Linked DNA regions of Azotobacter salinestris. The protein of the gene in region 1 binds, or shares a complex with, the protein of each later gene. Links are inferred from orthologs where the notes say so. Each region holds a gene or a part of one and is shown on either strand. Other genes may lie near its edges.

Region 1 (10,609 bases):
GCCAGGTCAGGTAGTCGCTGACCTTCATCAAGGGCAGGGTGCCGGCGATTTCCGAGGCGGCGACACGCAGCCGGTGGGCCAGCTTGAAATGGCGCAGCGCCTCCATCTGCTGCTCCAGGTCGTCCTCGGGAATGCGCAGCAGCAGCTCGCGCAGCTCGGCGGCCAGCTCAGCCTCCTGCGGCGGGCTGTACAGGCGCTCCTCGTTGAGCAACTGGTCGAGCAGCAGGGGGAAGCGGGCGATCTGCTCGGCGATCCAAGGACTGGCCGCACAGAGGACAAGCAGCCGCTGCAGGGCGCCAGGATTTTCCGTGAGCAGCACCAGGTAGGCCGAACGTCGCGCCACCGCCTCGACCAGCGGCAGCACCCGCTCCAGCACCAGATCGGGGTCGCCCTGCTCCACCGCCAGGGCCAGCAGCTGCGGAATGAAGGCATCGAGGCGCTCGCGGCCGAGGCGCTGCATGCTGCGCACCTGAGTGCCGCCGCGCAGCGCCGCGAGGCGCTGGCAGACCTGCTGCGGATCGGCGAAGCCGGCCTCGGCGAGCTGCCGGCAGGCCGACGCCTCGTCCCCGGCACTCTCCCACAACGGCAGCCACTGGGTGTCGACCGGCCGCTCCTCGGGCGTCTCGTCCTCGCCGGGGACGGCAATCACCTGGCGGAAGTGCCAGTCGACCCGCTCGCGCCAGTGCGCCAGCCGGCCGAGGAAGGCCTCCCAGTCGGCGCAGCCGAGCATGCTGGCGACTCGCACCCGGTCGAGCTCGTTGTCGGGGAGCATCTGCGTCTGGCGATCGGCGATGGCCTGCAGGGCATGCTCGGTGTAGCGCAGGAACTCGTAGCCCTCGCGCAGCTCGGCCACCACCGCCGGCGGCAGGTAGCCCTGCCCCTCGAGGGTTGTCAGCACCTTCAGCAGCGGCCGCTGCTGCAGGCTACGGTCGCGGCCGCCGTGGATCAGCTGGAACACCTGGGCGATGAACTCCACTTCGCGGATGCCGCCAGCGCCCAGCTTGACGTTGTCCGCCATGCCCTTGCGGCGCACCTCCTGGCGGATCAGCTGCTTCATATCGCGCAGCGCCTCGATCGCGGAAAAGTCCAGGTAGCGCCGGTAGACGAACGGCTGCAGCATCTCCAGGAGCAGGCGCCCGGCCTCGCGGTCGCCGCCGACCACGCGCGCCTTGATCATCGCATAGCGCTCCCAGTCGCGCCCCTGGTCCTGGTAGTACTGCTCCATGGCGCTGAAGCTGTAGACCAGCGGCCCGCTGGAGCCGTAGGGGCGCAGGCGCATGTCGACGCGAAAGGCCTGGCCGTCCACGGTGATGGCGTCCAGCGCCTTGATCAGCTTCTGGCCGAGGCGGACGAAGAACTCCTGGTTGTCCAGGCTGCGCCGCTCCCCTGCCGTTTCGCCGCCCTCGGGGTAGGCGAAGATCAGGTCGATGTCCGAGGACAGGTTCAGCTCGCCGGCGCCCAGCTTGCCCATGCCGAGCACCACCAGTTGCTGCGGGCGCCCGGAGCGACGCCCGATCGGCGTGCCGAACTGCGCGCAGAGCCGCGTGTGCAGCCAGTGGCAGGCCAGGTCGATGCAGACGTCGGCGAGCTCGGAGAGGTCGCGACAGGTCTCGACCAGATCGGCCTGACGGGTGATGTCGCGCCAGACGATGCGCAGCTGCTGGCGATGGCGGAAGCGCCGCAGCCGCCGGCCCAGCTCCTCCTCGCCCTCGCAGTCGGCGAGCAGCGCCGCCAGCTCTCCGCGCAGTTCGTCCGGCGCCAGGGAACGCTCGAGGGCGCCGCTGTCGGCCAGCTGCAGGAGCGTGGCCGGATCGCGCAGTGCCTGTTCGGCAACGAATTCGCTGTTCGCGCAGACCCGTGCGAAGGCCGCACGACGTATCTGCGGCCAGGCGGGAAAGGGCGTCGCCGGGCTGTCGCCGAGCATGCCGGCGGCCTGCTCGAACGCCTCCAGGGCGCGGTTGGCCAGGGTTTCCAGCGAGGGGGGAAGGGCGATCAGCGTAGGTAGGCTCATGCTCATGTCCTGTATCGGCCAGACTTTCCGCAAGCGGCTGAGTCCGACCCGCGGGGTAATTTTACAAAAATCCGTGGGAGGGGGCTGAAAGCGCCATTGTTTTGTAGTAAAACTACAAGACAGTCGGATCACCCGCCGACCCCACTAACAACAATCCCGCTGCCGCCCATAAGGCCGGCAGCGCATCCAGGCTCCCAACTCAGGGAGGCCTTCCGCTATGGAGCAAGACATGCAAGACATGCAAGACCTTGACCCCATCGAGACCCAGGAGTGGCTGGACTCGCTCGAATCCGTCCTCGATCAAGAAGGCGAAGACCGCGCCCACTATCTGCTGACCCGGATGGGCGAGCTGGCCACCCGCACGGGCGCCCAACTGCCTTACGCGATCACGACGCCCTATCGCAACACCATTCCGGTTACCCATGAAGCGCCCATGCCCGGCGACCTGTTCATGGAGCGCCGCATCCGCTCCCTGGTGCGCTGGAACGCGCTGGCCACGGTCATGCGGGCGAACAAGAAGGACCCGGACCTGGGCGGCCACATCTCCACCTTCGCCTCCAGCGCCACCCTCTACGATATCGGTTTCAACTATTTCTTTCAGGCGCCGACCGCCGAACATGGTGGCGATCTGATCTATTTCCAGGGCCACGCCTCTCCCGGCGTCTACGCCCGCGCCTTCCTCGAAGGCCGCCTCAGCGAGGCACAGCTGGAAAACTACCGGCAGGAAGTCGACGGCAATGGCCTGTCCTCCTACCCGCACCCGCACCTGATGCCGGACTTCTGGCAGTTCCCCACCGTCTCCATGGGCCTGGGCCCGATCCAGGCGATCTACCAGGCGCGCTTCATGAAGTACCTGGAAGACCGTGGCTTCATCGCCCCCGGCAAGCAGAAGGTCTGGTGCTTCATGGGCGACGGCGAGTGCGACGAACCGGAATCCCTCGGCGCCATCGCCCTGGCCGGCCGCGAGAAGCTGGACAACCTGATCTTCGTCATCAACTGCAACCTGCAGCGCCTCGACGGCCCGGTACGCGGCAACGGCAAGATCATCCAGGAACTCGAAGGCGTGTTCCGCGGCGCCCAGTGGAACGTCAACAAGGTGGTCTGGGGCCGCTTCTGGGACCCGCTGTTCGCCAAGGACCATGCCGGCCTGCTGCAGCAGCGCATGGACGAGGTGGTCGACGGCGACTACCAGAACTACAAGGCCAAAGACGGCGCCTTCGTGCGCAAGCATTTCTTCGGCGCGCGCCCCGAGCTGCTGGAGATGGTCAAGGACATGTCCGACGAGGACATCTGGAAGCTCAACCGTGGCGGCCACGACCCCTACAAGGTCTATGCCGCCTATCACCAGGCGGTCAACCACAAGGGCCAGCCGAGCGTGATCCTCGCCAAGACCATCAAGGGCTACGGCACCGGTGCCGGCGAGGCGAAGAACATCGCCCACAACGTGAAGAAGGTCGATGTCGAGAGCCTCAAGCTGTTCCGCGACAAGTTCGACATCCCGCTGAAGGATGAGGAGCTGGAAAGCCTGCCGTTCTACCGGCCGGACGAGAACAGCCCGGAAATGAAGTACCTGTGCAGCCGCCGCGAGGCCCTGGGCGGCTTCGTGCCGCAGCGCCGCAACAAGAGCATCAGCATCCCGACCCCGCCGCTGGACACCCTCAAGGCGATCCTCGACGGCACCGGCGACCGCGAAATCTCCACCACCATGGCCTTCGTGCGGATCCTCGCGCAACTGGTCAAGGACAAGGAGCTGGGCTCGCGCATCGTGCCGATCATCCCCGACGAGGCGCGCACCTTCGGCATGGAGGGCATGTTCCGCCAGCTCGGCATCTACTCCTCGGTCGGCCAGCTCTACGAGCCGGTGGACAAGGACCAGGTGATGTTCTACCGCGAGGACAAGAAGGGCCAGATCCTCGAGGAAGGCATCAACGAGGCCGGCGCCATGTCCAGCTGGATCGCCGCGGCGACCTCGTACAGCAACCACAACCAGCCGATGCTGCCGTTCTACGTCTACTACTCGATGTTCGGCTTCCAGCGCATCGGCGACCTGGCCTGGGCGGCCGGCGACAGCCAGGCGCGCGGCTTCCTGGTCGGCGGCACCGCCGGACGCACCACGCTCAACGGCGAAGGCCTGCAGCACGAGGACGGTCACAGCCACATCCTCGCCTCGACCATCCCCAACTGCCGCAGCTACGATCCGACCTATGCCTACGAGATGGCGGTGATCATCCGCGAAGGCATCCGTCAGATGACCGAGGAGCAGCAGAACGTCTTCTTCTACCTCACCGCGATGAACGAGGCCTACGCCCAGCCGGCCATGCCGGAAGGCGTCGAGGAAGGCATCGTCAAGGGCATGTACCTGCTCGAGGAGGACAAGCGCGACGCCGCGCACCACGTCCAGCTGCTCGGCTGCGGCACCATCCTGCGCGAAGTGCGCGAGGCGGCGAAGATCCTCCGCGAGGACTACAACATCGCCGCCGACGTGTGGAGCGTGACCAGCTTCAACGAGCTGCGCCGCAACGGCCTGGCCGTCGAGCGCCACAACCGCCTGCACCCGGAACAGAAGCCGGAGCTGAGCTACGTCGAGCAGTGCCTGAACGGCCGCAAGGGTCCGGTGGTGGCTTCCACCGACTACATGAAGCTGTTCGCCGACCAGATCCGCCAGTGGGTCCCGAGCCGCGAATACAAGGTGCTCGGCACCGATGGCTTCGGCCGCAGCGACACCCGCAAGAAGCTGCGTCATTTCTTCGAGGTGGATCGCTACTGGGTCGTGCTGGCCGCGCTGGAAGCGCTGGCCGATCGCGGCGACATCGAACCCAAGGTGGTGGCCGAGGCCATCGCCAAGTTCGGCATCGACCCCGACAAGCGCAACCCCCTGGACTGCTGAGGAGAGCCATCGTGAGCGAAATCATCCGCGTACCCGATATCGGCGGCGATGGGGAAGTCATCGAGCTGCTGGTCAAGACCGGCGACCTCATCGAGGTCGAGCAGGGGCTGGTGGTGCTGGAGTCCGCCAAGGCCAGCATGGAAGTTCCCAGCCCCAAGGCCGGGGTGGTCAAGAGCGTGAGTGTCAAGCTGGGCGACAAGCTCAAGGAAGGCGACGCGATCATCGAGCTGGAGCCTGCCGCCGGTGCCGCGGCGAAGCCGGCTGAAGCGGCGGCCGTGCCCGCCGCGCCGACCCAGGCCGTCGACGAGGCCGAGGCGCCCTCTCCCGGCGCCTCCGCCGGAGCCCCGGCCGCTCCCGCCGCTGCCGAAGCCGTGACCCAGGAAATCCGGGTTCCCGACATCGGCTCGGCCGGCAAGGCGCGGGTCATCGAGGTGCTGGTCAAGGCCGGCGACCAGGTCCAGGCCGAGCAGTCGCTGATCGTGCTGGAGTCGGACAAGGCCAGCATGGAGATCCCCTCCCCGGCCGCCGGCGTGGTGGAGAGCGTCGCCATCGCCCTGAACGCCGAGGTCGGCACCGGCGATCTGATCCTCACCCTGCGCACCACCGGCGGCGCCCCGGCCCAGCCCGCAGCCTCCGCCCCGGCGGCAGCGAGTGCGGCGCCCGCTCCGGCGGCTCCGGCCGCTGCCGGTCCCCAGGAGGTCAAGGTCCCGGACATCGGCTCGGCCGGCAAGGCGCGCGTCATCGAAGTGCTGGTCAAGGCCGGCGACCAGGTCCAGGCCGAGCAGTCGCTGATCGTGCTGGAGTCGGACAAGGCCAGCATGGAGATTCCCTCCCCGGCCGCCGGCGTGGTGGAAAGCATCGCCGTCCAGCTGAACGCCGAGGTCGGCACCGGTGATCCGATCCTCACCCTGCGCGTCGCCGGTGCTGCGCCGGCCCCCGCGCCTGCAGCAGCCCCGGCCAAGCCGGCCGCCGCTGCGGCCGCTCCGGCGGCAGCTGCCCCGGCTCCGGTCGGCGCGCCGACCCGCAACGGCGCCAAGGTGCATGCCGGTCCCGCCGTGCGCCAGCTGGCTCGCGAGTTCGGCGTCGAACTGGGGGCGATCAACGGCACCGGTCCGCGCGGGCGCATCCTCAAGGAGGACGTGCAGGCCTACGTCAAGGCGATGATGCAGAAGGCCAAGGAGGCGCCGGCTGCCGGCGCGGCCGGTGGCGCGGGCATCCCGCCGATTCCAGCGGTCGACTTCGCCAAGTACGGCGAAGTGGAAGAGGTGGCGATGAGCCGCCTGATGCAGATCGGCGCCACCAACCTGCACCGCAGCTGGCTGAACGTGCCGCACGTGACCCAGTTCGACTCGGCCGACATCACCGACCTGGAAGCCTTCCGCGTCGCGCAGAAGGCCGTCGCCGAGAAGGCCGGGGTCAAGCTGACCGTGCTGCCGCTGCTGCTCAAGGCCTGCGCCTACCTGCTCAGGGAGCTGCCGGAGTTCAACAGCTCCCTAGCGCCCAACGGCCAGGCGGTGATCCGCAAGAAGTACGTGCACATCGGCTTCGCCGTGGACACTCCGGACGGCCTGCTGGTGCCGGTGATCCGCAACGTCGACCAGAAGAGCCTGCTGCAGCTGGCTGCCGAGGCCGCCGAACTGGCGGAGAAGGCGCGCACCAAGAAGCTCGGCGCCGACGCCATGCAGGGTGCCTGCTTCACCATCTCCAGTCTCGGCCACATCGGCGGCACCGGCTTCACGCCGATCGTCAACGCACCGGAAGTGGCGATCCTCGGCGTGTCCAAGGCCAGCATGCAGCCGGTGTGGGACGGCAAGGCCTTCCAGCCGCGCCTGATGCTGCCGCTGTCGCTGTCCTACGACCACCGGGTGATCAACGGCGCCGCCGCGGCGCGCTTCACCAAACGTCTCGGCGACGTGTTGGCGGATATCCGTTCGATGCTGCTGTGAACTTCCCTTGAAGAGCGAACCCGCTACGCTCTTTGACCTTCGGCCCCGCCCTCGTGGCGGGGCTTTTTTATGTCCGCGCGGCCAGGGTCGGTCGACCTTTTGACGTGAACCTACTCCAAAACGCCAACAGCCCCTAGGATAGATGACGCCTCGTCGATCCCCAGGAGAACTCCCATGGTGCTGCGCTCGCAGATTCTCGCCCACAAGCTGGCCCTGCCCGACCCCGCCCAGGCGCTGCCCGGACGCGCCGAGGCCATGCCGGTGCCGGCGGCCCACTACGTCAACGGCCACCCCCTGAAACCGCCCTTCCCGGCCGGGCTGCAGCAGGCCGTGTTCGGCCTCGGCTGCTTCTGGGGCGCCGAGCGGCGCTTCTGGCAGCAGCCCGGCGTGTGGAGCACGGCGGCGGGCTACGCCGGCGGCTTCACGCCGAATCCGACCTACGAGGAGGTCTGCTCCGGCCTGACCGGGCACGCCGAAGTGGTGCTGGTGGTGTTCGATCCGCAGGAAACCGACTACCAGACGCTGCTGAAGACCTTCTGGGAAATCCACAATCCGACCCAAGGCATGCGCCAGGGCAACGACATCGGCACCCAGTACCGCTCGGCCATCTACTGCTTCGACGCCGCCCAGCGCGCCGCCGCCGAGGCCAGCCGGGAGCGCTTCCAGGCGGAGCTGGCGAGGGCCGGCTACGGCCCGGTCACCACGGAAATCGCCGACGCCCCGCCGTTCTACTACGCCGAGGAGTATCACCAGCAGTACCTGGCGAAGAACCCCGGCGGCTACTGCGGGCTGGGCAGCACCGGTGTCTGCCTGCCGCCGGCCTGATCAGCCCTTGTGCCCCTTGCGCCCGATCGCCTGAACAGCGGATTTGGTGACGGGTTTGGCGGCGGCCGGCTGCTCCTCGATCAGCCAGTCCAGCCGCCAGCCGCCCTCACTCTGCGCCAGGCGCTCGGCCAGCCAGGGCAAGAGCTGGCGCAGCTCCTCCTCCAGCCCCCACGGCGGGTTGGCGATCGCCAGGCCCGAGCCGCTCAGGCGCTGCGCATCATCGGCCGGATGCACGTAGAGTTCGGCACGCAACAGCTTGGGCGCGCCGCTTTTCTGCAGGTCCTGATAGAAGCGTTTGAGCTGCCGCAGATCCTTGATCGGATACCAGATCGCCACTACCGTCTGGCGCATGCGCCCGATCGCCTCCTGCAGCGCCTGGGCGCAGCGCTCCAGCTCGTCGGGCTGCTCGAAGGGCGGGTCGATCAGCAGCAGGGCGCGCTTCTCCGCCACCGGCAGCAGGGCCCGCGGAAGGTGCCAACCCTCGCCCAAATGCACCGCGACGCGCCGGTCGCCGGCCATGTTTTCCTTGAGCAGACGCCCGTCCTTGGGGTGCTTCTCGTTGAGCAGCAGGCGGTCCTGCGGCCGGGTCAGGCGGCGCGCCAGTTCGGGCGAGCCGGGATAGTGGCGCAGCACGCCGTCGGCGTTCATCTCGCGTACTACGTTCAGGTAATCGGCGGCCGGCGCGGGCAGGCCCGCCGCATCCCACAGGCGGGCGATGCCCTCCAGCCACTCGCCGGTGCGGCTGGCCGCATCACCCTGCAGATCGTACAGACCGACGCCGGCATGACTGTCGAGGTAGGCGAAGGGGTTCTCCTTGCGCGCCAGCAGGGCGATCAGGCGGGCCAGGGTCAGGTGTTTCAGGACATCGGCATGGTTGCCGGCATGGAAGGCGTGGCGGTAATTCATGGCTGCGAAACTCCTCGGGGCGCACAGTTTACCCGCTTGCCGTCCGCCTCAAGCAGAGGGTTGCACAGGCAGGCTCCGCAGCAGCTCGACCAGGCGCTCCAGGGCGCCGTGCGCCGGCGCATCGCGGCGGCGCATCAGGAGCGTCGGCGCCGCCGCCAGGTCAGCCTCGATCGGCTGCCAGCACACCAGCCTGCCGCGCGGGTGCAGCTCCAGCAGGCTGCGCGGCAGCAGGCCGACGCCCATGCCGGCGGCGGCGGCACCGAGAATGGCATCGATCGAGCCGTAACTCTGCCGCGCGCCGATCTGCAGGCGCTGGCGCTCGCTCCAGCGTTGCAGGCGCTCGCGGTAGTGGCAGCCATTGGGAAAGCCGAGCAGGGTCACCGGGGCCTGCCTCAGCCCCTCGGGGGTCTGCCCCGCCGGCAGCACCAGCACCAGTTCCTCGTGCCAGATCACCTCGCCATGCAGCCGCGGGTCCTCGTAGGGGCCGCCGATCAGCACGGCGTCGAGCCGGCCGGCGAGCACCTCGCCGAGCAGATGGCCGCTGGTGCCGGTCACCAGGCTCAGGTCGAGCCGCGGTGCCTCCCGGTGGAAGGCCGCCAGCACCTCCGGCAGGCGCACGGCAGCGGTGGTTTCCATGGAGCCCAGGCGCAGCTCGCCGGCCCAGAGATCCTCCTGGACGCTGCTCCAGGCCGCCCGGCAGAGCTGCTCCAGCTGCTCGGCATGGGGCAGCAGGCGCGCTCCCGCCGGGGTCAGGCGCAGACGCTGGGCCTGGCGCTGGAACAGTGCGACGCCGAGCTGCGCTTCCAGCTGGCGCAGCCGTGCGGAGACGTTCGACGGCACGCAGTGCAGCTCCTGGGCCGCGCCGATCAGCGAACCGGTGCGGCTGACCGCGAGGAAATGACGCAGTAGCTGGGGATTGAGTCGTTCCCAGGAGGACATGGGCACCTCGACCACATCAAAAGTGAAAATCCGCTTCAATATTTTTCACTGGCAGTATTTCCCAGGCAATCGCTAAGGTAAATAAAAGACCACAAGAGAGCCTCGCCCATGAGCGCACCGCCCCGTCAGATCCTCCTCGCCCTGCTGGGCGGCAGTGCCGCCCTGGTGGTGGTGCACGCCCTCGGCCGCTTCGCCTTCACCCCGCTCTTGCCGCATTTTCTCGCCGACGGCCTGTTCGATCTGCAGCAGGGCTCGCAGCTGGCGACCTGGAACTACGTCGGCTACCTGCTCGGCGCCCTGCTCGCCCTGGTTCTCCACACCCCGTCACGGCTGCGCCCGGGCCTGATTCTGGCTCTGCTGCTGAACGCCCTGCTGACCCTGGCGCAATGCTTCGCCAGCGACTACGCGCTGCTGCTGGCCCTGCGCCTGGCCAACGGCGTCAGCAACGGCGTGGTGTTCGTTCTCGCCCCAGCGCTGGTCCTCGAATGGCTGGCCAGTCGGCAGCGCGCCGGGCTGAGCGGCTTGGTCTACCTCGGCTTCGCCGCCGGCCTGCTGCTCTCCAACGGCCTGGCCAACTGGCCGGCCGACGCGCTCGCCGGCGCCCGGCGCTGGCTGCCGATGGCCGCCCTGGCCGTGCCGCTGGCCCTGCTCGGCGCCTGGCTGCTCGCCCGCCTGCAGTTGCCGCCCCGCCCGGCGAGCGGCACCGGAAAAGGCACAACACCCGCCACGGCGCTGTTCGACCGGGCCAGCACACCGCTGTTTCTCGCCTATGCCGGCGCCGGCCTCGGCTACATCCTGCCGATGACCTTCCTGCCGACCCTGGCCCGCGAGCAGTTGCCGGCCGGCGATCCGCTGCTCGAAGGCGCCTGGCGCTGGACGGCACTCGCCTGCCTGCTGTCGATCCCGCTGTGGAACCACCTGGGCACACGCCTGGGCGACCGCCGAGCGCTGCTCGCCAGCTACGCCCTGCAGGCCCTCGGCGCCGCCGCGCCGCTGCTCTGGCCGGGCGCGACCGGCGTGCTGCTCTGCGCCGTGCTGGTGGGCGGGACCTTCGTCGGCAGCGTGCTGCTGACCCAGCGACTGGCCCGCAGCCTG
Region 2 (10,532 bases), 1.3 Mb from region 1 along the record:
CCGAGGCCACTGCGATCGCTGCGGAAGCTCGCAAGGAATCCCGTGGCGCCCACGCCCGTGAGGACTTCGAAGAGCGCGACGACAAGGAATGGCTGTGCCACACCCTGTACTTCCCGGGTGAGAAGCGCGTGACCAAGCGTGCTGTCAACTTCGCGCCGAAGACCGTTCCGGTGTTTGAACCCAAAGTGCGTACTTATTAAGGGTTATCGATATGTCGCTGCCCAAGACATTGCAAGTTAGCGTTTATCGCTACAACCCGGAGCAGGACTCTGCTCCCTACATGCAGAACCTGAACATTGACATCGACGGCAAGGATCTTATGGTCCTCGATGTCCTGGCCCTGATCAAGGAGCGTGACGGCAGCTTCTCCTACCGCCGCTCCTGCCGCGAAGGTGTCTGCGGCTCCGATGGCATGAATCTGAATGGCAAGAACGGCCTGGCCTGCATCACCCCGCTGTCCAGCGTGGTGACTGACGGCAAGCTGGTTATCCGCCCGCTGCCCGGCCTGCCGGTCATCCGCGACCTGGTCGTGGACATGAGCATCTTCTACAAGCAGTACGAAAAGGTGCAGCCTTACCTGCAAAACAATACTCCCGCCCCGGCCATCGAGCGTCTGCAGAGCCCGGAAGAGCGTGAGAAGCTGGACGGTCTCTACGAGTGCATCCTGTGCGCTTGCTGCTCGACCTCCTGCCCGTCTTTCTGGTGGAACCCGGACAAGTTCCTCGGTCCCGCTGCACTGCTGCAGGCTTATCGCTTCCTGGCCGACAGTCGTGACACCAAGACCCAGGACCGTCTGGCTGCCATGGACGACCCGTTCAGCGTATTCCGTTGCCGCGGCATCATGAACTGTGTGTATGTCTGCCCGAAAGGCCTGAACCCGACCAAGGCCATCGGTCACGTGCGCGACATGCTGCTGCGTAGCGGTACCTGATCGGTTCTTGGCAATACCGTATACCTGCGGCGTCGGGAGCGATCCTGGCGCCGCAGTCGAAGATGGATCCGCAGCTCATGAAGCCGCGCTCCTATGAAGAATTTGACTAGCAGGGGCATCCGGGCAGGCGTCCGGACTATCTGTGGGATCCGTAGTGGCTTTACCAAAGTCGCTGCTTCATGACTTTGGAACGACCATGTGCGGCTCACGCCGATGGTGTCCCCTCACAAGGGTGACCAAGCATGCAAGATAGCGTTATGCAACGCATGTGGAACAGTGCCCACCTTTCCGGTGGAAATGCTGCTTATGTGGAAGAGCTCTACGAGCTTTACCTGCACGACCCCAACGCTGTGCCCGAAGAGTGGCGCACCTATTTCGAGAAACTGCCCGCCGAAGCCGGCACCTCCTCCGACGTTCCACACGCTCCCGTCCGCGACCAGTTCGTTCTGTTGGCCAAGAACCAGCGTCGCGCACAGCCGGTCGCAACCTCCAGCGTAAGCACCGAACACGAGAAGAAGCAGGTCGAAGTCCTGCGTCTGATCCAGGCCTACCGCATGCGCGGCCATCAGGCCTCGCAACTGGACCCGCTCGGTCTTTGGCAGCGCACCGCGCCCTCCGATCTGTCGATCACTCATTACGGGCTGACCAACGCCGATCTGGACACCACCTTCCGCACCGGCGAACTCTACATCGGTAAGGAAGAAGCGACCCTACGCGAAATCCTGCAGGCATTGCAGGAGACATATTGCCGCACTATCGGCGCCGAGTTCACCCATATCGTCGATTCCGAGCAGCGCAACTGGTTCGCCCAGCGCATGGAGAGCGTGCGTGGTCGCCCGGTTTACTCCAAAGAGGTGAAAGGCCACCTCCTCGAGCGCCTGACCGCTGCCGAAGGCCTGGAGAAGTACCTGGGCACCAAGTACCCGGGCACCAAGCGTTTCGGTCTGGAAGGCGGCGAGAGCCTGGTTCCGGTTGTCGACGAGATCATCCAGCGCTCCGGCTCCTACGGCACCAAGGAAGTCGTCATCGGCATGGCCCACCGCGGCCGTCTGAACCTGCTGGTCAATGCGCTGGGCAAGAACCCGCGCGACCTGTTCGACGAGTTCGAAGGCAAGAAGATGGTCGAGCTGGGCTCCGGTGACGTGAAGTACCACCAGGGCTTCTCCTCCAACGTGATGACCCCGGGTGGCGAAGTGCACCTGGCCATGGCATTCAACCCGTCGCACCTGGAAATCGTCTCCCCAGTGGTCGAAGGCTCCGTGCGTGCCCGTCAGGACCGTCGTGGCGACGCTATCGGCGACAAGGTGGTACCGATCTCCATCCACGGCGACTCGGCCTTCGCCGGTCAAGGCGTGGTGATGGAAACCTTCCAGATGTCGCAGATCCGCGGCTACAAGACGGGCGGTACCATCCACATCGTGGTCAACAACCAGGTTGGCTTCACCACCAGCAACCCGGCCGATACCCGCTCCACCGAGTACTGCACCGATCCGGCGAAGATGATTCAGGCACCGGTCCTGCACGTCAACGGCGACGATCCTGAAGCCGTGCTGTTCGTAACTCAGCTGGCCGTCGACTACCGCATGCAATTCAAGCGCGACGTGGTCATCGATCTGGTTTGCTACCGCCGTCGCGGCCACAACGAGGCCGACGAGCCGAGCGGCACCCAGCCGCTGATGTACCAGAAGATCGCCAAGCAGCGCACCACCCGCGAGCTGTACGCCGATGCCCTGGTCAAGGAAGGCAGCCTGAGCCAGGAAGAAGTCCAGGCCAAGGGTGACGAGTACCGTACCGCGCTGGACAACGGTCAGCACGTGCTCAAGAGCCTGGTCAAGGAGCCGAACACCGAGCTGTTCGTCGACTGGACCCCGTACCTGGGCCACGCCTGGACTGCTCGTCACGACACCAGCTTCGACCTGAAGACCCTGCAGGAGCTGAACGCCAAGCTGCTGCAGATCCCGGAAGGTTTCGTCGTGCAGCGCCAGGTCGCCAAGATCCTCGAGGATCGCGACCGTATGGGCGTCGGCGCCATGCCGATCAACTGGGGCTGCGCCGAGACCCTGGCCTACGCCACCTTGTTGAAGGAAGGCCATCCGGTGCGCATCACTGGCCAGGACGTCGGTCGTGGCACCTTCTCGCACCGCCATGCCGTGCTGCACAACCAGAAGGACGCCAGCCGCTACATCCCGCTGCAGAACCTCTATGAGGGGCAGCCGACGTTCGAGCTGTACGACTCCTTCCTTTCGGAAGAGGCGGTGCTCGCCTTCGAATACGGCTACGCCACTACCACGCCGAACGCGCTGGTGATCTGGGAAGCCCAGTTCGGTGACTTCGCCAACGGTGCCCAGGTGGTGATCGACCAGTTCATCAGCAGCGGCGAGACCAAGTGGGGCCGTCTGTGCGGCCTGACCATGCTGCTGCCGCACGGCTACGAAGGTCAGGGGCCGGAGCACTCCTCCGCCCGTCTGGAGCGCTACCTGCAGCTGTGCGCCGAGCAGAACATCCAAGTCTGCGTGCCGACCACCCCGGCGCAGGTCTACCACATGCTGCGTCGCCAGGTGATCCGCCCGCTGCGCAAGCCGCTGGTGGTCCTGACGCCGAAGTCGCTGCTGCGCCACAAGGCGGCGATCTCCACCTTGGAGGATCTGGCTCACGGCTCCTTCCATCCGGTCCTGCCGGAGGTCGACAGCCTCGATCCGAAGAAGGTCGAACGTCTGGTCCTGTGCAGCGGCAAGGTTTACTACGACCTGCTGGACAAGCGCCGTGCCGAGGGCCGCGAGGACATCGCCATCGTTCGCATCGAGCAGCTCTATCCGTTCCCGGAAGAGGAGCTGGCCGAGGTCATGGCGCCCTACACCAACCTCAAGCACGTGGTCTGGTGTCAGGAAGAGCCGATGAACCAGGGGGCCTGGTATTGCAGCCAGCATCACATGCGTCGTGTCGCCAGCGCGCACAAGAAGGACCTGTTCCTTCAGTATGCCGGTCGCGAAGCCTCGGCCGCTCCGGCTTGCGGTTACGCGTCGATGCATGCCGAGCAGCAGGAAAAACTGCTGCAGGATGCTTTCACTGTTTAATGCCTTCTCGCAGAAGCAACGAATAAATAGGAATCTTAGATAATGGCTATCGATATCAAAGCCCCGACTTTCCCGGAATCGATCGCGGACGGCACTGTTGCCACCTGGCACAAGAAGCCCGGCGAAGCCGTCAAGCGTGACGAGCTGATCGTCGACATCGAGACCGACAAGGTCGTGATGGAAGTGCTTGCCGAGGCGGACGGCGTGATTGCCGAGATCGTCAAGAACGAAGGCGACACCGTGCTCAGCGGCGAACTGCTCGGCAAGCTGACCGAAGGCGGCGCTGCCACTGCCGCTCCGGCTGCCGCCCCGGCTCCGGCTGCTGCCGCTCCGGCTGCCGCTGCCGCTCCGGCCGCTGCCGAGGCGCCGATCCTGTCCCCGGCTGCTCGCAAGATCGCCGAGGAAAACGCCATCGCTGCCGACAGCATCACCGGTACCGGCAAAGGCGGTCGCGTGACCAAGGAAGATGCGGTCGCTGCCGTTGAGGCCAAGAAATCCGCTCCTGCCGGCCAGCCGGCTGCCGCCGCCACTGCCGCTCCGCTGTTCGCAGCCGGCGATCGCGTCGAGAAGCGCGTGCCGATGACCCGCCTGCGTGCCAAGGTCGCCGAGCGCCTGGTCGAGGCCCAATCCTCCATGGCCATGCTGACGACCTTCAACGAAGTCAACATGAAGCCGGTCATGGAACTGCGCGCCAAGTACAAGGACCTGTTCGAGAAGACCCACAACGGCGTGCGCCTGGGCTTCATGTCCTTCTTCGTCAAGGCCGCTGTCGAGGCCCTGAAGCGTCAGCCGGGCGTCAACGCCTCCATCGACGGTAACGACATCGTTTACCACGGCTACCAGGACATCGGTGTGGCCGTGTCCAGCGATCGTGGTCTGGTGGTGCCGGTCCTGCGCAACGCCGAGTTCATGAGCCTGGCGGAAATCGAAGGCGGCATCAACGAGTTCGGCAAGAAGGCCAAGGCCGGCAAGCTGACCATCGAGGAAATGACCGGCGGTACCTTCACCATCTCCAACGGTGGCGTGTTCGGTTCCCTGCTGTCGACCCCGATCGTCAACCCGCCGCAGACGGCCATCCTCGGCATGCACAAGATCCAGGAGCGCCCGATGGCCGTGAACGGTCAGGTAGTCGTCCTGCCGATGATGTATCTTGCCCTGTCCTACGATCACCGCCTGATCGATGGTAAGGAAGCCGTTACCTTCCTGGTGACCATGAAGGATCTCCTGGAAGACCCGGCTCGCCTGCTGCTGGACATCTGATCTGAGACCGCAAGCTGCCGGCGCTGGCCTTTGAGGAGGCCTATGCCGGCGGCTTTACGCCGCTTTAAAGAAGAGGATTCGCTATGAGCCAGAAGTTCGACGTGATTGTGATTGGTGCAGGCCCCGGTGGCTACGTAGCTGCCATCAAGGCTGCCCAGCTCGGCCTCAAGACTGCTCTGATCGAGAAATACAAGGGCAAGGAGGGCAAGACTGCACTGGGTGGCACCTGCCTGAACGTGGGTTGCATTCCCTCCAAAGCCCTTCTGGACAGCTCCTACAAGTTCCATGAGGCACACGAGAGCTTCAAGCTCCACGGCATCAGCACCGGCGAAGTCGCCATCGACGTGCCGACCATGATCGCCCGCAAGGATCAGATCGTCAGAAATCTCACCGGCGGGGTTTCCTCGCTGATCAAGGCCAATGGTGCCACCCTGTTCGAAGGTCATGGCAAGCTGCTGGCCGGCAAGAAGGTCGAAGTTACTGCCGCCGATGGCAGCACCCAGGTGCTCGAGGCCGAGAACGTGATTCTCGCTTCCGGTTCCAAGCCGGTGGAAATCCCGCCGGCGCCGGTCGATCAGGATGTCATCGTCGACTCCACCGGCGCCCTGGACTTCCAGAGCGCTCCGGGCAAGCTCGGCGTGATCGGCGCTGGCGTGATCGGCCTCGAGCTGGGCTCGGTCTGGGCCCGCCTGGGTGCCGAGGTCACCGTGCTCGAAGCCATGGACAAGTTCCTGCCGGCCGTCGACGAGCAGGTCGCCAAGGAGGCCCAGAAGATCCTTACCAAGCAGGGCCTGAAGATCCTGCTGGGTGCCCGCGTCACCGGCACCGAGATCAAGGACAAGCAAGTCATCGTCAAATTCACCGATGCCGAAGGCGAGAAGTCGCAAACCTTCGACAAGCTGATCGTCGCGGTCGGCCGTCGTCCGGTGACCACCGACCTGCTGGCTGCCGACAGCGGCGTGACCATGGATGAGCGCGGCTTCATCTACGTCGACGACTACTGCGCGACCAGCGTTCCGGGCGTCTACGCCATCGGCGACGTGGTGCGCGGCGCGATGCTGGCCCACAAGGCCTCGGAAGAGGGCGTGATGGTTGCCGAGCGTATCGCCGGTCACAAGGCCCAGATGAACTACGACCTGATTCCGGCCGTCATCTACACCCACCCGGAAATCGCCGGTGTCGGCAAGACCGAGCAGGCTCTGAAAGCCGAAGGCGTGGCCATCAATGTCGGTGTCTTCCCGTTCGCTGCCAGCGGTCGCGCCATGGCTGCCAACGAAACTGCCGGCTTCGTCAAGGTCATCGCCGATGCCAAGACCGACCGCGTACTGGGCGTTCACGTGATTGGCCCGAGCGCTGCCGAACTGGTCCAGCAGGGCGCCATCGCCATGGAATTCGGCACCAGTGCCGAAGATCTGGGCATGATGGTCTTTGCTCACCCGGCTCTGTCCGAGGCGCTGCACGAAGCCGCCCTGGCGGTCAGCGGTCACGCAATTCACATTGCCAACCGCAAGAAGTAATCAGGCAACAAGGCAACACCCAGCGGCAGACAATCCGTCGTAGCTCCTTGTAGCTATAGCGGAGCGTCTGCCGCGCTGCTTTCGCTGGTATGGTATGGTCATAACTACCGTGTCAGCATGGTCCCGGCACCATGCTGCGCAAGGACAGCCATAAAAACCAGAACGGTACCCAGACATGAATCTCCATGAATATCAGGGCAAGCAGCTTTTTGCCGAATATGGTTTACCCGTGTCCCGAGGCATTGCCGTCGATACCCCGGAGGCTGCGGCACAGGCCTGCGACACGATTGGCGGCAGTTGCTGGGTCGTGAAGGCCCAGGTGCACGCCGGTGGTCGCGGCAAGGCCGGTGGTGTCAAGCTGGTCAAGAGCAGGGAGGCGGCGAGGGACTTCGCCCTCACCTGGCTGGGCAAGCGGCTGGTGACCTACCAGACCGACGCTTCGGGACAAGCGGTCAACAAGATCCTGGTCGAGGCCTGCACCGAGATCGAGCGGGAGCTTTATCTGGGGGCGGTGGTCGACCGCTCCAGCCGCCGTATCGTCTTCATGGCTTCCACCGAGGGCGGGGTGAACATCGAGCAGGTCGCCCACGAAACGCCCGAGAAGATTCTCAAGGCCACCATCGATCCCCTGATCGGCGCCCAGCCGTTCCAGGCCCGCGCGCTGGCCTTCCAGCTGGGTCTCGAGGGTGACCAGCTCAAGCAGTTCACCCATATCTTCATCGCTCTGGCCAAACTGTTCCAGGAGCACGACCTGGCCCTGGTGGAGGTGAACCCGCTGGTGGTCCAGAAGGACGGCAATCTCCTCTGTCTGGATGCCAAGATCAATCTCGACGCCAATGCCCTGTTCCGCCAACCCAGGTTGCGCGCCATGCACGATCCTTCACAGGATGATCCCCGTGAGGTGCATGCGGCGAAGTGGGAGCTGAACTACGTGGCCCTCGAGGGCAACATCGGTTGCATGGTCAACGGTGCCGGCCTGGCCATGGGCACCATGGACATCGTCAATCTCCATGGCGGCAGGCCGGCCAACTTCCTCGACGTCGGCGGCGGCGCGACCAAGGAGCGGGTGACCGAAGCCTTCAAGATCATCCTCTCCGATGCCAACGTTAAGGCCGTGCTGGTCAACATCTTCGGTGGCATCGTGCGCTGCGACATGATCGCCGAAGGCATCATCGGTGCGGTCCGGGAAGTTGGCGTGAAGGTGCCGGTGGTCGTCCGCTTGGAGGGCAACAACGCAGAGCTGGGTGCCGAGGCACTGGTCCGGAGCGGTCTGAACATCATTCCGGCCAGCACCCTGACCGATGCGGCGGTGCTGGTAGTCAAGGCAGCGGAGGGCAACCGATGAGCATTCTGGTCAACAAGGACACCAAGGTCATCTGCCAGGGATTCACCGGCAGCCAGGGAACCTTCCACAGCGAGCAGGCCATGGCCTATGGCACCCGCATGGTCGGGGGCGTGACTCCGGGCAAGGGCGGTACCGTTCATCTCGGCCTGCCGGTCTTCAACACGGTCAGGGAAGCCGTGGAGGCCACCGGCGCCGATGCCTCGGTCATCTATGTGCCCGCACCTTTCTGCAAGGACTCCATCCTCGAAGCGGCTTTTGCCGGCATCCGCTTGATCGTCTGCATCACCGAGGGTGTACCGACCCTCGACATGCTGCAGGTTAAGCTCAAGTGCGACGAGCTGGGCGTACGCCTGATCGGCCCCAACTGTCCGGGGGTGATTACCCCCGGCGAATGCAAGATCGGCATTCAGCCGGGCAACATTCATATGCCGGGCAAGGTCGGCATCGTCTCCCGGTCGGGCACCCTGACCTACGAGGCAGTGAAGCAGACCACCGACGCCGGTTTCGGCCAGTCCACCTGCGTGGGCATCGGCGGCGACCCGATCCCGGGCTCCAGCTTCATCGACATTCTCGGCCTGTTCCAGAACGATCCTCAGACCGAGGCCATCGTGATGATCGGCGAGATCGGCGGCAGTGCCGAGGAGGAAGCGGCAGCCTATATCAAGGCCAACGTCACCAAGCCGGTGGTTTCCTACATTGCCGGCGTCACCGCGCCGGCAGGCAAGCGCATGGGGCATGCCGGCGCGATCATCTCCGGAGGCAAGGGAACCGCGGACGAGAAGTTCGCCGCTCTGCAGGATGCCGGAGTGAAGACCGTGCGCTCCCTGGCGGACATCGGCAAGGCCTTGGCCGAACTGACCGGCTGGGAAATGAAGCGGTCCTGAGGCCGAAGGCCCTCCTGGAGGCAAATGCCGGTCGCTCTGCCGGCTGGCATTTTTTCATCGTCTGGGTAAAGTGACGGGCTTCTCGCGTTGCTGCGGCTAGGAGTACCGATGTTCAGCGCCGAAAGCTATCTGCCTCACCTGTTCGCCGTCATCTGGTTCGTGCTCTGCTGGGGGGGCTATACCCGCTATGCCATCTGGAAAGGGCGCGACACCCCCTGTCTCGCCAGCATCATGCACCTCTATCGCGAGGACTGGATGCGACGCCTGCTGCTGCGCGACAGCCGCATCGCCGATGCCAGCGTGATCGGCAGTCTGGAGCGCAGTGCGTCCTTTTTCGCCTCCAGTACGCTGATCATCCTTGCCGGCATTCTCACCGTGCTGGGATCGTCGGAGCGTGCGGTTTCCCTGCTGGCCGAGCTGCCCTTTGTCCAGATGGCCAGCCGCGAGCTGTCGGAAATCAAGCTGCTCTGCCTGAGCGTGGTGTTCGTCTATGCCTTCTTCACCTTTACCTGGTGCATGCGCCAGTACAATTTCGTGGCAGTGCTGGTCGGTGCTGCCCCCATGTTGGGGGAGCGGCACGTTACCGAGCAGGAGCGCAAGGCGTTTGCCGAGCGCGTCGCGCGGGTGATCTCGCTGGCTGCCAACCAGTTCAACTTCGGCCTGCGCGCCTACTATTTCGGCCTGGCCATGCTGGCCTGGTTCATCAACCCCTGGGTGTTCATGCTGGTCACCACGGGCGTGGTCATGGTGCTCTACCACCGTGAGTTCCATTCCGAGGTGCTGGAAGTGATGGTCTATACGCCGACTCCGCCCATGCCCCCCCTGAAGGAAGAGAAGTAGCCTTTCCTCCACCTGGATTTCCCGATGAAGCGACTGCTGGTCAATCCCTATCTGCTGCTGACCCTGGCCTCGCTGTTCTGGTCGGGAAATCTGGTCATGGGCCGCGGACTGCGCGGCGACCTGCCGCCGGTGGGGCTGGCGTTCTGGCGCTGGACCACCGCCTTCCTGCTGGTGCTGCCGCTTGCCTTGCCGCACCTGCGTAGCCAATGGCCGGCACTGCGCGCAGGCTGGTGGGCGGTGCTCCTGCTCGGCGTCCTGGGCGTGGGTTGCTACAACACCTTCTCCTATATCGCCCTGCAGTACACGACGGCGACCAGCGCCATCCTGCTCAACTCCTTCATTCCCGTGGCGACCATCGCCCTGGCCTTCCTGTTCTTCGGCAAGCGTCTTGCCCGCCAGGAGGCTCTGGGTGTGGTCGTCTCGCTGCTCGGGGTCGTGATTCTGGTGGCTCAGGGCAGCCTCGACACCTTGCTGGCGCTCAGCCTGAACGCCGGCGACCTGTGGATGCTTGCGGCGGTGCTGTCCTGGGGGTTCTACACCGTGGGACTGCAGTGGCGGCCGCAGGGCGTGCATCCGCTGCTGCTGCTCGCCGCATGTATCGCAGTCGGTCTGCTGGTCCAGGCGCCGGTCTACGCCTGGGAGATCGCGGGCGGGCGTTCGATCGTGCTCAACGCACAGTCC

The links.
Region 2: the proteins of aceF (region 1) and lpdA are in contact, whole or in part, in a crystal structure (PDB 1EBD), measured with the Geobacillus stearothermophilus proteins. The link is inferred for Azotobacter salinestris from one-to-one orthologs. Residues at the interface, in WP_033016211.1 of Geobacillus stearothermophilus: Ile130, Ala131, Met132, Pro133, Arg136, Arg140, Glu141, Asn155, Arg157; in WP_049624544.1 of Geobacillus stearothermophilus: Pro340, Ser341, Asp344, Tyr345, Arg403, Asp406, Val408, Glu431, Ala432, Gly433, Asp438.

What each region holds. Positions count from the first base shown.
Region 1 is NZ_CP045302.1:1,958,100-1,968,708, forward strand. Bases 4,487-7,376 are described here. They hold aceF (dihydrolipoyllysine-residue acetyltransferase), read left to right. Parts: upstream 4,487-4,909; coding sequence 4,910-6,844; downstream 6,845-7,376. Other genes in these bases: aceE (pyruvate dehydrogenase (acetyl-transferring), homodimeric type), read left to right, coding at 4,487-4,898; msrA (peptide-methionine (S)-S-oxide reductase MsrA), read left to right, coding at 7,019-7,376. Outside these bases: glnE (bifunctional [glutamate--ammonia ligase]-adenylyl-L-tyrosine phosphorylase/[glutamate--ammonia-ligase] adenylyltransferase), read right to left, coding at 1-2,011; more of aceE, read left to right, coding at 2,250-4,486; more of msrA, read left to right, coding at 7,377-7,669; GCU53_RS09235 (23S rRNA (adenine(2030)-N(6))-methyltransferase RlmJ), read right to left, coding at 7,670-8,575; GCU53_RS09240 (LysR substrate-binding domain-containing protein), read right to left, coding at 8,624-9,514; GCU53_RS09245 (YbfB/YjiJ family MFS transporter), read left to right, coding at 9,623-10,609.
Region 2 is NZ_CP045302.1:638,874-649,405, reverse strand. The notes cover bases 4,753-7,565. They hold lpdA (dihydrolipoyl dehydrogenase), read left to right. Parts: upstream 4,753-5,348; coding sequence 5,349-6,782; downstream 6,783-7,565. Other genes in these bases: sucC (ADP-forming succinate--CoA ligase subunit beta), read left to right, coding at 6,958-7,565; sucB (dihydrolipoyllysine-residue succinyltransferase), read left to right, coding at 4,753-5,265. Also shown: sdhA (succinate dehydrogenase flavoprotein subunit), read left to right, coding at 1-200; GCU53_RS02965 (succinate dehydrogenase iron-sulfur subunit), read left to right, coding at 212-931; GCU53_RS02960 (2-oxoglutarate dehydrogenase E1 component), read left to right, coding at 1,174-4,005; more of sucB, read left to right, coding at 4,048-4,752; more of sucC, read left to right, coding at 7,566-8,127; sucD (succinate--CoA ligase subunit alpha), read left to right, coding at 8,124-9,011; GCU53_RS02935 (DUF599 domain-containing protein), read left to right, coding at 9,120-9,851; GCU53_RS02930 (DMT family transporter), read left to right, coding at 9,876-10,532. UniProt on the Escherichia coli protein: Lipoamide dehydrogenase is a component of the glycine cleavage system as well as of the alpha-ketoacid dehydrogenase complexes.